DNA from 2 places in the Planomonospora sp. ID91781 genome. Region 1 is predicted to be linked to the other one. Evidence: riboswitches for the same ligand, from Rfam matches in the RefSeq annotation. Region 1 holds a riboswitch; the other holds the start of a gene.

Region 1 (7,589 bases):
CGGCTCCCAGTACCCGCTCGCGCACCGGCAGCAGCTCAGCGAACAACTCGCGTGCTGCCACCGCGTCTCCCGCTTCCCCCGTCCAGACGGCGAGCCCATGGCGGGCGGTCAGCGTCTCTGGGTGACCAGGGCCGAGGTTCTCGTTCAGTGCCTCCAGATGCTGCTGCTGCAGGGTGCGGGCGGTGCGCCAATCCCCACTGGCGTGCAGATAGGCCAGGACATAGCTCATGCCGGGTGAATCGGGAGTCAGCACGATTCGGGCGTGTGGCAGTAGCCGAGCGTAGGCGGGCCAGGAAGTGATGCGGTCCGGATCATCGGGTAGGGCGGCCTGCAGCAGGGCGGCCGCCTCGGCCGCCAGGACGGTGCGATCGCGCTCGTCCATACTGGTACGGGTGACGGCCTGGACGAGGCGGTGCACGCTGACGGCGTGGCCGTCGCCCGAGCGGTTGATCATGCTGTAGGCGGCCAGGACCCCCAACGTCTCGGCGACCTGTATCTCGTCGACCGTTCCGTCCTCGGCCAAGCCGTACAGCACCGCACATGGCAGATCGTCCGGGGCGTAGCAGGCCAGCAGCCGCAGTAGGCGCATCGCCAGCCGATCGGTGGCGGCGATGCGGTCCATGGTCACCGCCCAGGTGCGCGCTACCGCGTGCTCGGCCGACCCTTCCCAAGGTCGGGCGGCATGGCGAGCCGAGGCGGTGCGCAACAGGTGCAGGTAACCAGGGATGGTCATTCCGGGGGTGCGGGCAATGTAGGCGCCGGCGTGCTTGAGCGCCAGCGGCAGCTCCCCGAGCTCCGCGGCGAGCTCGGCGGCAGCGATCGGATCCCACGCGGCCGGGGCGATCAAGCCCTGCAACAGCTGGACCGCGGCGGCCCGAGTCAGCGTGCCCAGGCGCAGCACGCCGCCGATCTCCTGCCAGCCGGTATCACGGCGGGAGGTGATGAGTACCTGTCCGCCGGTCAAGCGGCCCAGGTACGGCTGCAGATGATCGGCATCCTCGACGTTGTCGAAGACGACCAGCCAGCGCCGGTGCGCGGCCAGCCAGGCCAGCGCCCAGGCCGTCGCCGTCTCAGCCGAGGCCTGGGCGGCGGCCTCGGCGGCCACGCCCGCGCACAGCGCCCGACATAGAGCGGCCAGGCCCGCCTCGATGGCCTGCGGGGACTCGGCGTCGATCCACCACACCAGGTGGTAGCCGTCGTGGTGGCGCAGGGCATAGTGCAAGGCCAGTTCGCTTTTGCCGATTCCGCCCAACCCGACCACGGTCTGGGCGATCACTCCGGGCCCGGCCGCCAGCATCTGCCCCAGCGCCCCCAGTTCGTCGTCGCGGCCGACGAACACCGCCGCCGGTCGGCGCGGCAGCCCCACCAACCCGGTCGCCGGCACTCTGGTCACCGGCGGCAGTACCGGAGCTGGGGCGGCGGTGACCATCCCGGCGACGAGGCCGTGGAAGGTGCCGGAGGAGAAGTCGACGTGGTCCGCGCCGTAGACGCGGCCGCCGCCGGAGCCGACGCCCTGGTCTGGTGACGGCTGCTCCCGGGTGCTCATCCCTTGCCGGTGACCGGGCCGTGGAAGGTACCGCGGGAGAAGTCGACATGATCGCCGCCGTAGATGCGGCCACCGTGCGAGACGTCGCCGGTCTGCACCACGTTGCCGCCGGCCGAGACCGTCGCCCGGGCCTGGTCGAGCATGTCGGTGATCTCGGCGGCCAGCTGCGCATCGGCGGCCAGCGCCTTGCGGATGGCCAGGCGCATCGCCGCCTGCACGTCGGGATCCTCCGGCGCCGCGACCAGGTCCGCGACCGCCTCCGGGGTCTCTTCTTCGGTCGAGGCGGTGCCGAAGAGGCGCTGGAGGAGGCGCTGGCCCCAGGCCACGGTGGCGTCGGCGGCCTGCTCCTGGGTGCGGGCCAGCACCGCGCCGCCGTAGGCGGATGCGGCCGCGCTCACGTACGGGATCGCCTGCTCGGCCAGGACCGTCAGCTCCGCACTCATCGCACCCCTCCTTCACCGGCCCGCCCGCCGCTGAGGTGGAGCAGGCCCTCACCTCCGGTCACTTGGACTGTAGATCCGCATACGCCGCAATGACAGACGAATCCACCGATCGGCGGGCAAGGAACCCGATCTGATCAGCCAGAAGCAGGGTGAGACGAGAAGGGTCCGGTGCGGGATCCGGGCCCCGAACCTGACCGGCCGCAGGAGTTTCGGAAGCCGTTGTTTCCGGAACCCGGGTGGCCATGGCGATCCGTCTCGGAGCCTGCCGGTCGCGGCGACGGACCGTTACGGTCGCGGTCATGACGACGCAGGATTTTCCCGCGGCACCGCTCGATCCGTACGCCGCCTCGCTGGGACGCAAATGGATGGCCGCCGGCGCGCTGCTGCGCGATGCGGCGGGCGCGGTGCTGCTGGTCGACCCGGTCTACAAGCCCCGGTGGGACGTGCCCGGCGGCGCCGTCGAGCCCGGCGAGTCCCCCACCGCGGCGTGCCGCCGGGAGGTGGCCGAGGAGCTCGGCCTGGACCGGCCGGTCGGACGCCTGCTGGCGGCGGATTGGATCCCGCCGCGGCCCGGCTGGCCGGACGGGGTGATCTTCCTCTACGACGGCGGTGTCCTGACCTCCGAGGAGATCGCCGCGCTCCGGCTGCCGGCCGACGAGCTGGCTGGCTGGAGGTTCGCCGACCCGGGCCGGGTGCCCTCGCTGGTGCCGGCCGCGCTGGCCCGGCGCATCGCCGCGGCCCTGCGGGCGGCGGCCGACGGCACGGCGGCGTGCCTGGACGACGGCCACCCGGCCAGCTGACCGGCTCGGGCAGCGCGCCCGGGTCCGGGCGGCAGGCGCCCGGCCGGTCCGGTCTTCCGGGATGGCCGGGCGGCTCGTACGCTACAGGCGATGGTCGGCTCGGACACCACGCGCCTGATCGTGCTGCGGGGCAACTCCGCCTCGGGCAAGAGCGCCGTCGCCGCGCGCCTGCGCGCCTGCTACGGGCGTGGTCTGGCGGTGGTGGGCCAGGACGTCGTCCGCCGCGACATCCTCAAGGAGCCCGATGTCCCCGGGGCGGTGAACATCGGGCTGATCGACGTGGTGGCCCGCTACGCGCTGGACGCCGGCTACCACGTCGTCGTGGAAGGCATCCTGTACGCCGACCGCTACGGCCCGATGCTGACGGCCCTGGGCGCCGACCATCGCGGGGTGAGCCGCTTCTACTACCTCGATGTGCCGTTCGCCGAGACCCTGCGCCGGCACGCCACCAAGCCCACCGCCGGCGCCTACGGCGAAGCGGAGATGCGCCGGTGGTATCGGCCGCGGGACCTGCTCGACGATGGACGCGAGGAGATCATCGGCGTCGGCAGCTCGCTGCAGGAGACCGTCCGGCGGATCCTGACCGACACCCGCCTGCACCGCTGATTCTCAGCTCGAAGGTCGCCACCATAGGCGCGTGGTCAGAGTCGGGGTGCTTGCGGTCGACGGCGAAGGCGGCCATGCGACCTGCCGTTTGTGGCCTGCGTGATTCCTCGCCGGGCAATTGACGATTAAGTGAACAAATCGCTAGCCTCCGAGGCAGGTCATGAGTTCCAGTGACAAGCCCCGGCCCGCTGGACGGCATCCCGCCTGCCGCAGGTGCCCCGGGTGAGGACCTGCTCCACGCGTGGTGCGTGGAGAACGGCGGATCACCGGGGCGCGGCACCACCGGGGTCCCAGACTCCGCAGGAGCGTCGTCATGGCCGTACCCGGCGTCGTCTTCGATCCGCTGCCGAACGGCTGCGCCGCTGCCAGTCGATGACGTTCGCCTCCTGGAACGTTCCTTGAGGCTCCCGACTGCCGCTCACGCTACTTCGGCGACCCCCGTGACAACAGCAAGGAAGAGCAGCCCTCAGTGGAAGGACCTACCGGAATGGACGCCGCCACGGCGAAGGACCTGTTCCTGACGGCCGAGACCACCCCGGAGGGCGAGCGCGGCACCGCCCAGGCGTTCGACCGGTGGCTTGCCCAGGGGCATGATGTGGCCTTCTACCGGGCCACCGACGGCCGCGTACTCGCCCGGCCTGCGGGCCGGGCCGAGTCCCCGTCGAAGAAACTGCTCAGTGACCGGTACGGCTCCGCCGACCTGATCGAGGTGTTCCTCAATCCCTCCCCGGCGGTGGGGGAGCACCATGATGAGGAGTTCGACGACGAGGAGGACCGGTACGAGGACGAGAACGACGAAGACGGCTTCGACGATCTCACCGATGATTCCACTGCCGACGCAGATGAGGAATCACCCTGGCCCGCGGTGCAGACGCTCAACGCGCGCCGGGCACGACAGTTCCTGCTGTCCACGCTCCAGAGCTGCGGTTCGCGGTCCGGCGGACACGACTTCTACGATCTCCTGCTCGACCATGGCCACGGCCTGGCCTTCTACGCCCGGACCGGACAGGGCCAGCCCGAATTGCTGTGCCGTCACTACGGTGGCCCCGCTCCTCGCCTGCTGCCCGCCGTACCGCCGGAGGTCCTCGAAGCGTCCTGGGGCCACGAGTGGAGACTGGCGGCCACCTACCAGGGGCCCGCGCTCTTCCACAGCGACTGGCGGGACCAGCGGGATCACGTGTCCGCTCTGCCGCTGCAGTCCTTCCTCACCGTCCATATCGCAGGCGCCGGTGAGTTCGCGCTGCGCACGCGCGGCGGCGTTCTCGAACTGATCAGATCCGGGCCGGAGGGCGCTGGGACCGTCACCGCGCTGGGTCGGCCGGAGCCCGACGATGACCCGCTGGCCTTCGCCCTGCGGGTCGTTCCCGACCTTCTCACCTTCTCTCCGGACGCGACGGTGGACATCACGAGCGACACCCCGTACGCCGTCGCCGACGCCATCCGCTTCAGCGCCGACCTCGACCCCGCTCGCGAGCGGGATGTCCCGCCTCACGCATACGACCGTCTCGAAGACGGCTTCTTGCGCGGCGAGGAGGAACGGCTGCTCGGCTACTTCGGCAACCTCGTCCCCCTCACCGTGCGGGTCAACGGCATACCGCACTTCGCTGCGGACCTCGACGGCGATCAGGTGCTCGTGCCCGTCACGGGTGAGGGCAGGTTCCCCTCACCCGTCCTGAACCGCATGTTCCTATCGATCGGCTACGACTACGACGGCGGCGGTAGCTCCAGCGGCCCCGGGGTCGAGACGATCGGCGAGATCCGGCCTGGCCTCAACGTCTCCTGGGGAGACTTCGCCGAAGAGATGTGGGACCGGAGCCTGACACTGTCGCGCGACGGCCTGCCGGGGTTCGCCGCCCGGCAGCTTCAGCGCTCCGAATTCAGCGGCCGCCTCCTGGACGGTGTGCTCGGAGGCCCGAAGGCTCCTGCGGAAGAGGACTTCGAGGTGTACGACGCCGATGACGAGGCGGCGCACTACGCCTTCGGCGTGCCCGAACTCGGCTTCGAACCACGCGGCGACGAAGGGATGCGCTTCCTGCACGCCCTGCTGGAGACCTACTCGGGCGACACCGGAACCGCCCAGCGCATCCGGGCGATCCTCGGCCGATGAGACCCTTCGACCGTTTGCGGCCGCCCGTCCCGGAAGTCCTGCCCGACGCTGTCACGGGATGCGCCGGCACTGGACGGCCCGCCCTATGACCACGCGATTGGGCGACTACCTCCTGCTGCGCGAGCTGGGCAGGGGCGGGCAGGGCGTGGTCCACCTGGGCGAGGACCCGTCCGGGGTGAAAGTCGCCGTGAAGGTGCTGCACGCCCGCTTCGCAGACGAGCCCGGCGCCCGAGAGCGCTTCCTACGCGAGGTGCAGACCGCACGCAGGGTCGCCGCGTTCTGCACGGCGCGCGTCATCGAGGCCGACCTGACCGGAGATCAGCCGTACATCGTCAGCGAATACGTCGAGGGCAAGTCGCTGGCCGAACTGGTACGCGCTGACGGACCACGGGACGCGGGCGCGCTGGCCCGCCTGGCGATCGGCACGATGACCGCGCTGCTGGCCATCCACCGGGCCGGGATCGTGCACCGCGACTTCAAGCCGAGCAACGTGCTGCTCGGCCCCGAGGGCCCAGTGGTGATCGACTTCGGTATCGCCAAGGTACTGGATGCCACCTCCACCCAGTCCAGTGCGGTCGTGGGCACCCCGTCCTTCATGTCACCCGAGCAGGTCGCCGGCGAGCAGGTCGGGCCCGCCTCGGACGTGTTCAGCTGGGCCGTCACCACGGCCTTCGCCGCGACCGGCCGGATGCTCTTCGGCGGTGACAGCATCCCGGCGGTGCTCAACCGGATCTCCCACCATGAGCCCGACCTGACCGGCGTACCGGAGCCGCTGCACGGGCTGCTGGCCGGCTGCTTGGCCAAGCAGCCGGCCGACCGGCCCTCCCCGGCTGAGATCTTGCTCACCCTGACCGGACACGGCGCGGCTGAGCAGCTCACAACGGACGACCCGCTCACCGTGGACCTGCGCCACGCCGCGACCCTGGCCTACACCAGGCGCCTGGAAGAGCGCTTCGCGCCGCCGGTGACGGCCACCGAGCCCACCCCACCACCTACCGGCCCTCCGGCAGGGGCTCCCGGTTTCCGTGCTCCCTCCACACCGCCGACACGGATCCCCGGCCCCACCCGCCCTCCGGCGCCGGCATCCTCTGCCCGCATCGCGGGAGCCGTCGCCGCCGCGCTCGCACTCGCGGTCGCGGGCACCTTGGTGGTCAACCGCGCGGCCGGTCAGGACTCATCGTCCACAACTGCCCCTGCGAGTCCGATACCGGCCGTCGCGACCGTGACCGTGACGCCCTCGGCTGCGGTGACGGCTCCTGCCGTACCGGAACCCACTCTGGAGCCGGAGCCCGAGGACAGCACCGCGTCTTCCGCACCTTCCCCCGAGCAGACGACAGCGCCCGCCCCCGGCGAGGGGATCACGACCTGGCTGGCCCAGAGCCAGGGCTACGACGCGACCGCTCAGATCGATGGCCGCACCGTCGCCGTGTCGGGTGGCGGCGACGGCTGGGTCACCGCCTGGGACCCGGCCAAGGGCACCACGATCGGCGAGCCCGTCGACTGCAACGGAGGCGGCCTCAACCCGATCACCGCCCTGTCGGTCGCCGAGATCAGCGGTCACCCGGCCGTGCTATGCACCGGCAGCGGCCATGAGATCCGCGCCTACGACCTAAGGACCGGCCGCCGCCTGGTCAGGCCGTACCGGACCACCTACGGCATCCGCACCCTCGCCTTGACCGAACGCGGCGGCCGGCCCGCCGTCGTGTACGGCGACGGCCACAGCAAGAAACTCAAGACCTTCCCCCTGAGCGACCACGAGAAGGTGACCGAGCTCGGCATCACCGGCGAAAGCGGGGACGGCGGCGGCTACGGCCCCTTCCAGATCGTCACCGGCACGGTCGGCGGCCGCCGGGTCGCCGTCTCCGCCGCCGGCTACGACGGCGTGCACGTCATCGCTCTGGACACCGGAGCGCTCCTGGTCCCGCCGCTGGATGCGGCCCGCTCCGACGGCAAGGATCACTTCGAGGCTTGCTCCGTCGCCCTGGCCGAGCGCGGCGGCCGGACCGTGGTGCTCAGCGGCTGGAGCGACGGCACCATCCGCGTCTTCGACCCGCGCACCGGCCGCCGGATTGGCGCCACGATCACCC
Region 2 (7,589 bases), on a different contig from region 1:
GTTCTTCCTCGGTGAGCGCGTCGCCCCCGTCGGCGACCTGCGCCAGCGCGCTGATCAGGTCGTCGCCGGGATGCTCCCGCCGGTGGCGGGCCAGCCCCACGAGGTAGTCGGAGAACTCCGAGGCGGCGCGCACGGCGGTGCGCTGGGCCTCGATCGAGGGGTTGAGCTCGTACATCCCGCAGATGTCGGCGGACCAGGGCCGGAGCAGGTGCCGGTCGGCCTCGGGCACGCCGAGCATCTCGGCGATCACGGTCACCGGGAGCGGCTCGGCCACCTCGGCGATGAGGTCGCCCCCGCCGCTCTCGGCGAACCGGTCGACGAGCCCGGTGGCGAGCTCGGCGACCTTGGGGCGCAGGGCCTCGACCATGCGCGGGGTGAACGCCTTGGACACCAGCCGCCGCAGCCGCGTGTGCACCGGCGGCTCGACGTCGAGCATCCCGGCCCGGATCACCCGCCAGAACGGGTCCTGGAAGCCGGGGTCGTCGGGCCTGCCGAACTCCGCGTGGGTGGCCACGTGCAGGTAGGACCTGCCGAGCCTGCGGTCGCGGAGCAGCGCGTTGACGTCGGCGTGCCGGGCGACCAGCCACTGGCCGGTCGGTTCGAAGAAGCCGACCGGCCGCTCCCGCCGCAGCTCGGCGTAGACGTCGTACGGGTGGGCGACGAATTCCGGACTCCAAGGATCAAACTTCACATCGGCATCGTAATCCCAGTCAGGCCCCGGTGGGCCTGTCCGTCCCGTCCTCTTCGCAGCGGTATCCCGGTCAGGCGCCGGTGGGCCTGTCCGTCCCGCCCTCCTCGTAGCGGTGGTGCAGCTCGACCGGCTCCTCGGCCCCGGCCTTGCTCCGCACGCGGATGTTGAGCAGTTCCACCAGCAGCGAGAAGGCCATCGCGAAGTAGACGTAGCCCTTGGGGATGTGCTGCTCGAAGCCCTCGGCCAGGAGCACGACGCCGATCAGGATCAGGAAGGACAAGGCGAGCATCTTGATGCTCGGGTGCCTGTCCACGAAGCGGCTGATCGGCCCGGAGGCGAACAGCATCACCAGGACCGAGACGACGACGGCCGCGACCATCACGCCGATCTCGTCCACCATGCCGACCGCGGTGATCACCGAGTCGAGCGAGAAGACGATGTCCAGGATCATGATCTGGAGGATCACCGCGCCGAAGGAGGCGGCCACCCTGCCCCCGGCGTGGCCGGACTTGCCCTCCAGGTTGTCGTGGACCTCGAAGACGCTCTTGCCGATCAGGAACAGTCCGCCCAGGATCAGGATCAGGTCCCGGCCCGAGATCTCCTGCCCGAGGACCTCGAAGAGCGGCTGGGTGAGCCGGATGACCCACGACAGCGCCAGCAGCAGCGCCAGGCGGCTGAGCAGCGCGGCGAGCAGGCCCAGCTTGCGGGCCCGGTCCCGCTGCTCGGGCGGGAGCTTGCCCGCCAGGATCGAGATGAAGATGATGTTGTCGATGCCGAGGACGATCTCCAGGCCGACGAGGGTGAGGAACCCTATCCAGATCTGCGGGTCGGTCACCCAGTCCATCGCCGTCTCCTTCGCGGGGTCGTGCCGTTCCGTGGGGTCACGCCGCGTAGACGATCGGCGGACGCCGGTAGTTCCTGCCCACGATCGCCGGGATGATCCCGGCGCCGGACGAGTCGCCGAGCCGGGCAGGTCACGGAGCCCGGCAGGTCACGGAGCCCGGCAGGTCGCAGAACCCGGCAGGTCGCAGAACCCGGCGGGCCGCGGAGCGACCGGCCGGTGGGACGGCCGACTTGCGGAACCGCGCCCGGTGATGGTTATAGTTCGCCTGTAGGTCATGAGTGCCAGTGACAAGCCCCGGCTCGCTGGCCGGCAACCCTCGCGTCCGCGGCGGGGTGCCCCGGGTGAGGACCTGGTCCGGCACGAGGTGTGCCGGGCAAGCGCGGGCTCCACGCACCAACGCCACCCGAGGGCTTGGGGTCCGATGACCTCGAAGGAGTCCTGGCGTGTCCGTCCTCGGAATCTTCACCCCCGCCCCCGCCGGCACCGGTACCGGTACCGGTACCGGCACCGGAGCCTCCGCCGGAGCCCGCCCCGTGCCCGCCGACCGGACCGCCGCCGCCCCGGCCGCGGCTCCGGCGGCCCCGCTCCCCGGGCAGGCGGTCCCGGCGGCTCCGGGGGGGCGGCCGATCCCCGCGGTGCTCGGCGCCGACCTGGAGGTCCCCGTCCGGGGCGGCAGACTGGTCCCCTACGCCAACCTCGACTACGCCGCCAGCGCGCCGTGTCTGGAGCCGGTGAGCGCCGCGGTCGCCGCCGCGCTCCCGGCCTACTCCAGCGTCCACCGGGGCGCCGGCTACGCCTCCCAGCTCACCACGGCCCGCTACGAGCAGGCCCGGCACACGGTCCGCGCCTTCGTCGGCGCCCGCCCCGGTGACGCGGTGGTCTTCACCCGCAACACCACGGACGCCACCAACCTGCTGGCCCGCGCCCTGCCCGAGGGGACCACCGTCGTGGTCTTCGACACCGAGCACCACGCCTCGCTGCTGCCCTGGGCCGGCGCCGTACGGCTCGCGCCCCCCGCCTTCCCCGGCGAGGCCGTCCGCGCGGCCGACGAGGCGCTGGCGGCCCTGGCGGACCGCGACGGCCCGAAGCTGCTCGTGGTGACCGCCGCCTCCAACGTCACCGGCGAGCTCTGGCCGATCGCCGCCCTGGCGCACATCGCCCACCGTCACGGCGCCCGCATCCTCGTCGACGCCGCCCAACTCGTCCCGCACCGCCCGCTCAACCTGACCGCGCTCGACCTGGACTACGTGGTCTTCTCCGGCCACAAGCTCTACGCGCCCTTCGGCACGGGCGTGCTCGTCGGCCGCCCCGACTGGCTCGCGGAGGCTCCGCCGTACCTGCGGGGCGGCGGGGCGGTGCGGGCCGTGCACGGCGGCGCGGGCACCGCGGGCCCGACGACCGCGGGTCCGACGACCGCGGGTCCGACGACCGCGGACACGACGGGCGCAGCGACCACGGGCACGGGCACGGCGGGAACGGGCACGGCGGGAACGGGCACGGCGGGAACGGGCACGGGCACGGCGGAGGTCGAGTGGCACGACGACCCCGAGGCCCGGCACGAGGCGGGCACCCCCAACGTGCTGGGCGCCGTCGCCCTGGCCGCCGCCTGCGACGCCCTCACCGCCACCGGCTGGACCGCGCTGATGCGTGAGGAGGAGCGGCTGCTCGCCCGCCTGCGCGCGGGGCTCGCCGGGATCGAGGGCGTGCACGAGCTCTCCCTGTGGGGCCCGGACCACCCCCGGGTCGGCATCGTCTCCTTCGTGGTGGACGGCCGCACCGCCCGCGAGGTCGCCGAGGCGCTCTCCAACGAGTACGGCATCGGCGTGCGGGACGGGAAGTTCTGCGCCCACCCGTTCGTCCGCCACCTGCTGGGCGGCATCGAGAACAGCGGCGGCTGCGCCGACGACGGGGCCACCGCCGCCTCGGCGGTGCGCGCCTCGATCGGCATCGGCACCACCGCCGAGCACGTCGACCGCCTCGTCGGCGCCCTCCGGGAGCTTGTCTCCCGCGGCTGACGTGGCAGCATGGCCCCTATGACGGAACGGGTCGTGGGAATCGGGGCCGGAGCCGCCGGGGTCGGTGGCGGTGCCGGTGTCGGCGCCGGTGGCGGCAAGGAGCTCGCGACCGAGGACATGGTCCTCAACATCGGCCCGCAGCACCCGTCCACGCACGGGGTGCTGCGCCTGCGGCTCACGCTGGACGGCGAGCGGATCAGCGCGGCCGAGCCGATCGTGGGCTACATGCACCGCGGCGCGGAGAAACTGTTCGAGGTCAGGGACTACCGGCAGATCATCATGCTGGCCAACCGGCACGACTGGCTCTCCGCCTTCGCCAACGAGCTGGGCGTGGTCCTGGCCGTGGAGCGCATGCTGGGCATGGAGGTCCCGGTCAGGGCCGTCTGGGCCAGGACCCTGATGGCCGAGCTCAACCGGGTCCTCAGCCACCTGATGTTCCTCGGCTCCTACCCGCTGGAGCTCGGCGCGATCACCCCGGTCTTCTACGCGTTCCGGGAGCGCGAGACGCTCCAGGCCGTGATGGAGGAGATCTCCGGCGGGCGCATGCACTACATGTTCAACCGGGTGGGCGGGCTGAAGGAGGAGATCCCCGAGGGCTGGCTCGGCCGCGCCTCCGGGGCGGTCGAGGACGTGCGGCGGCGGCTGCCCGACATCGAGGACCTGGTCGTGGGGAACGAGATCTTCACGGCCCGCACGCGCGGCGTCGGCGTGCTCTCCCGGGAGCAGATCATGCAGTACGGCGTGAGCGGTCCGATCGCCCGCGCCTCCGGGGTGGACGTCGACCTGCGGCGCGACGACCCCTACCTGGCCTACGGCGAGCTGCCGGTGAAGGTCGTCACCCGCTCGGCCGGCGACTGCCACGCCCGGTTCGAGGTGCTGCTGGAGCAGGTCAAGGTCTCCCTGGACCTGGCCGACGCCTGCCTGGAGCGGCTCCGCGAGCTGCCCCCCGGACCGGTCAACCAGCGCCTGCCCAAGGTGCTCAAGGTGCCCGAGGGCCACACCTACGCCTGGACGGAGAACCCTCTCGGCATCAACGGCTACTACCTGGTCTCACGCGGCGAGAAGACCCCGTGGCGGCTGAAGCTCCGCTCGGCCTCCTTCAACAACGTCCAGGTGCTGCGCGAGATGCTCCCCGGTCACCTGGTGGCCGACATGGTGGCGATCCTCGGCTCGATGTTCTTCGTGGTCGGGGACGTCGACAAATAGCGGCCGGGCGTCCGGCGCACCCCCGGATCATCCCCGGCGGTCGGGGGCGGCGTCGGGGTCCTCCGGCACCCGGCAGCAGTGCTCCAGGTAGAGCGCGGCGCAGACCAGCGCCACGCAGCCGAGGAACGAGCCGCCCGCGATGAAGAAGTCTCGGCGCGGCGTGTCCTGGTCGAGCAGTCCGGCCGCGTAGAACGCGAACCCGGCGAAGACGCCCGCGAAGACGGCGCCGCCGTACGCCGAGGCCTTCGCGAGGGCGACGAGGCGGGCCACGGCCAGCGGCTCGACCGGCTTGGTGCCCGGCTTGCGGCGGATCCTGGCCCTGGTCATCCAGCCGGTGTGGGCCTCGCCGAGCGCGAGCAGCAGGACCGTCGGGATCGCCGTCCAGGGCACGGCCGGGATGAACTGGTAGACCCGCTGGAGCAGCGCCCAGGTCAGGATCGCGAAGACGACGGTGAGCCCGGCGAGCACGCCGGGACGGCTCGGCGTCACGCGGGCCCCCGCAGGGTCAGGTCGGCGCGGAGCCGTACCCCGGTCTTGTCGAGCCCGGCCAGCAGCTCGGCGACCGGCGTGCCGCCGATCGTCGCGTCGGGGTCGGCCTGCAACCACGGGACCAGCACGAACGCGCGCTCGTGCGCACGGGGATGGGGCAGGGTGAGCTCCGGGTCGCCGGAGACGACCTCGCCCACGCTGATCAGGTCGACGTCCAGGGTGCGCGCCCCCCAGCGCTCGGTCCGCACCCGGCCGAAGGCGTTCTCCGTCTCCTGCGCGCGGGCGAGGAGCTCCCGGGGCGTGAGCGAGGTCTCGGCGACCGCGACGGCGTTGAGGTACGGGCCCTGCTCGGGGCCGCCGACCGGGTCGGTCTCGTAGACCGGGGAGACGGCGACGAGGTCGAGGCCCGGCGTGGCGGCGAGCGCGTCGAGCCCGCCCTGCAGCGTGGCGAGCCGGTCGCCGAGGTTGCCGCCGAGCGCCAGCACGGCCCTCATGCCCGGCTCCGGGTGATCGTCACGACCACGTCGTCGAACGGGAGCGGGATCGGGGCGGCGGGCTTGTGCACGCTCACCTCCGCCGCGGTGACCCGTTCGCGGGCCAGGCACACGTCGGCCAGCCGCTGGGCGAGGGTCTCGATCAGGTCGACGGGCTCGCCCTCCACGACCTTCACCAGGTCCTCGGCGAGCTCGCCGTAGTGCACGGTCTTGGTGAGGTCGTCCGCCGCCGCGGCGGGCGAGGTGTCCAGGAAGAGGGTGACGTCGAGGACGAACTCCTGGCCGAGCTCCCGCTCCGCCGGCAGCACCCCGTGCCGCCCCCGGGCCCGCAGGCCCCGCAGGCTGATCCGGTCCCCGGCCACGGCCCCGTCTGCGGCTCCGGTCACGACACGCCCTCTTCCCCGTCCTCGTCGTCCTCGGTCTGCAGCACCGGTGAACCGTGGTGCAGCCAGAGCCGCCACCCCTCCGGCGTCTTGACGAAGGTGTTGCTCGCCACCACCTTGCCCGCGGCGAAACTGGAATCACCTTCGTCGCCCGCGGTGAGGATGTTCTCCTCGCAGGTGAGCACGGCGACGTCGCCGTGGACCATGACGTTCACGTCCGTCAGCACGAACTGGATGTAGGGGGTGTTGGCCATGATGAGCGCCCAGGAGCGCAGCACCTCGGCCCGGCCGGTCACGATCGGCCATCCCGGGTGCACGCAGCCCACCTGCTCGGCGCCGGTCTCCTCGGCCCAGATCTCGGTCATCCGGTCGAGGTCGGCGTTCTCGATCGCGGTGTAGAACGCCTGGTTGACCGCCTCGATGGCGGCGGTGTCGACGCTCATGCTCTCGCTCCCTCGACTGCTGCGACCACGCGGACGGCGTCCGCGTTCGGGCGTACGTCGTGCACCCGCACACACCATGCTCCCGCCCGCGCGGCGAGGGCGGTGACGGCGAGCGTGGCGGCGTCGCTGTCCCCGAAGGGGCGCGGGGCGCCGTCCGGCCCGGCCAGCAGGCGGCCCAGGAAGCGCTTGCGGGAGGCCCCGATCAGCAGCGGGCGGCCCAGGCCGGCGAGCCGCTCCGTCGCGGCGACCAGCGCCCAGTTGTGCTCCGGGTTCTTGGAGAAGCCGAGCCCCGGGTCCAGGACGATCTGCTCCTCCGCGACCCCCTCGGCCAGCACGGAGGCCACCCGCTTGGCGAGCTCGTCGCAGACCTCGGTCACCACGTCGCCGTAGACGGCCCGGCTCTGCATCGTGTGGCTGTGGCCCCGCCAGTGCATGACCACGTAGGCCACGCCGGAGGCCGCCACGACCCTCGGCATCTCGGGGTCGGCCAGGCCTCCGCTGACGTCGTTGACCAGCCTCGCGCCCGCGTCCACGGCGGCCCTGGCGACCTCCGCCCGCATGGTGTCGACGCTGACCGTGACGCCCTGGCGGCTCAGCTCCCGGATGACCGGCTCGACCCGCGCCAGCTCCTCCTCCAGCGACACCCGCGCCGCCCCGGGACGGGTGGACTCACCGCCCACGTCCACGATGTCGGCGCCCTGCTCGACGAGCTCCAGGCCGTGCCGGACGGCGGCCGACCGGTCGAACCAGCGGCCGCCGTCGGAGAAGGAGTCGGGGGTCACGTTGACCACGCCCATCACCAGGCAGCGCCCCTCGTCCGGCAGTCCCGGGAGGGCACGGCGCCGCGCGTCGCCGCCGGGGGGCCGGTGACCGCCGCCTTCCCGCGGGTCCGGTGGTGCTGTCCCGTGCGGTGTGGTCATGCGGCCAAGCCTAGGTGCTCGCGCACGCCCGGCCGGGGCGTGGGTCCACCTCTCCGATAACGAATCAGCAGACCCACCCGATCAGCGGAGGATCAGGGCCATCG

The links. Region 1 has a riboswitch for S-adenosylmethionine ahead of HS048_RS34260 (hypothetical protein). Riboswitches for the same ligand answer to the same signal wherever they lie in the genome.
Region 2: it holds a riboswitch for S-adenosylmethionine, as region 1 does, so the genes downstream of both, HS048_RS36730 (aminotransferase class V-fold PLP-dependent enzyme) here and HS048_RS34260 (hypothetical protein) in region 1, are expected to answer to the same signal.

The regions. Positions count from the first base shown of each region.
Region 1 covers NZ_JABTEY010000004.1:75,345-82,933, reverse strand. The annotation lists gene fxsT (FxSxx-COOH system tetratricopeptide repeat protein) at 1-1,546, opposite strand, end outside; gene HS048_RS34275 (hypothetical protein) at 1,543-1,989, opposite strand; gene HS048_RS34270 (NUDIX hydrolase) at 2,289-2,789, shown strand; gene HS048_RS34265 (kinase) at 2,880-3,395, shown strand; SAM riboswitch class IV at 3,552-3,660, shown strand; gene HS048_RS34260 (hypothetical protein) at 3,883-5,502, shown strand; gene HS048_RS34255 (WD40 repeat domain-containing serine/threonine protein kinase) at 5,588-7,589, shown strand, end outside.
Region 2 covers NZ_JABTEY010000001.1:707,634-715,222, forward strand. The annotation lists gene HS048_RS03250 (cytochrome P450) at 1-691, opposite strand, end outside; gene HS048_RS03255 (TerC family protein) at 762-1,535, opposite strand; SAM riboswitch class IV at 1,806-1,921, shown strand; gene HS048_RS36730 (aminotransferase class V-fold PLP-dependent enzyme) at 2,069-3,550, shown strand; gene HS048_RS03270 (NADH-quinone oxidoreductase subunit D) at 3,569-4,756, shown strand; gene HS048_RS03275 (DUF3180 domain-containing protein) at 4,784-5,245, opposite strand; gene folK (2-amino-4-hydroxy-6-hydroxymethyldihydropteridine diphosphokinase) at 5,242-5,739, opposite strand; gene folB (dihydroneopterin aldolase) at 5,736-6,125, opposite strand; gene HS048_RS03290 (nuclear transport factor 2 family protein) at 6,122-6,565, opposite strand; gene folP (dihydropteroate synthase) at 6,562-7,362, opposite strand; gene folE (GTP cyclohydrolase I FolE) at 7,567-7,589, opposite strand, start outside.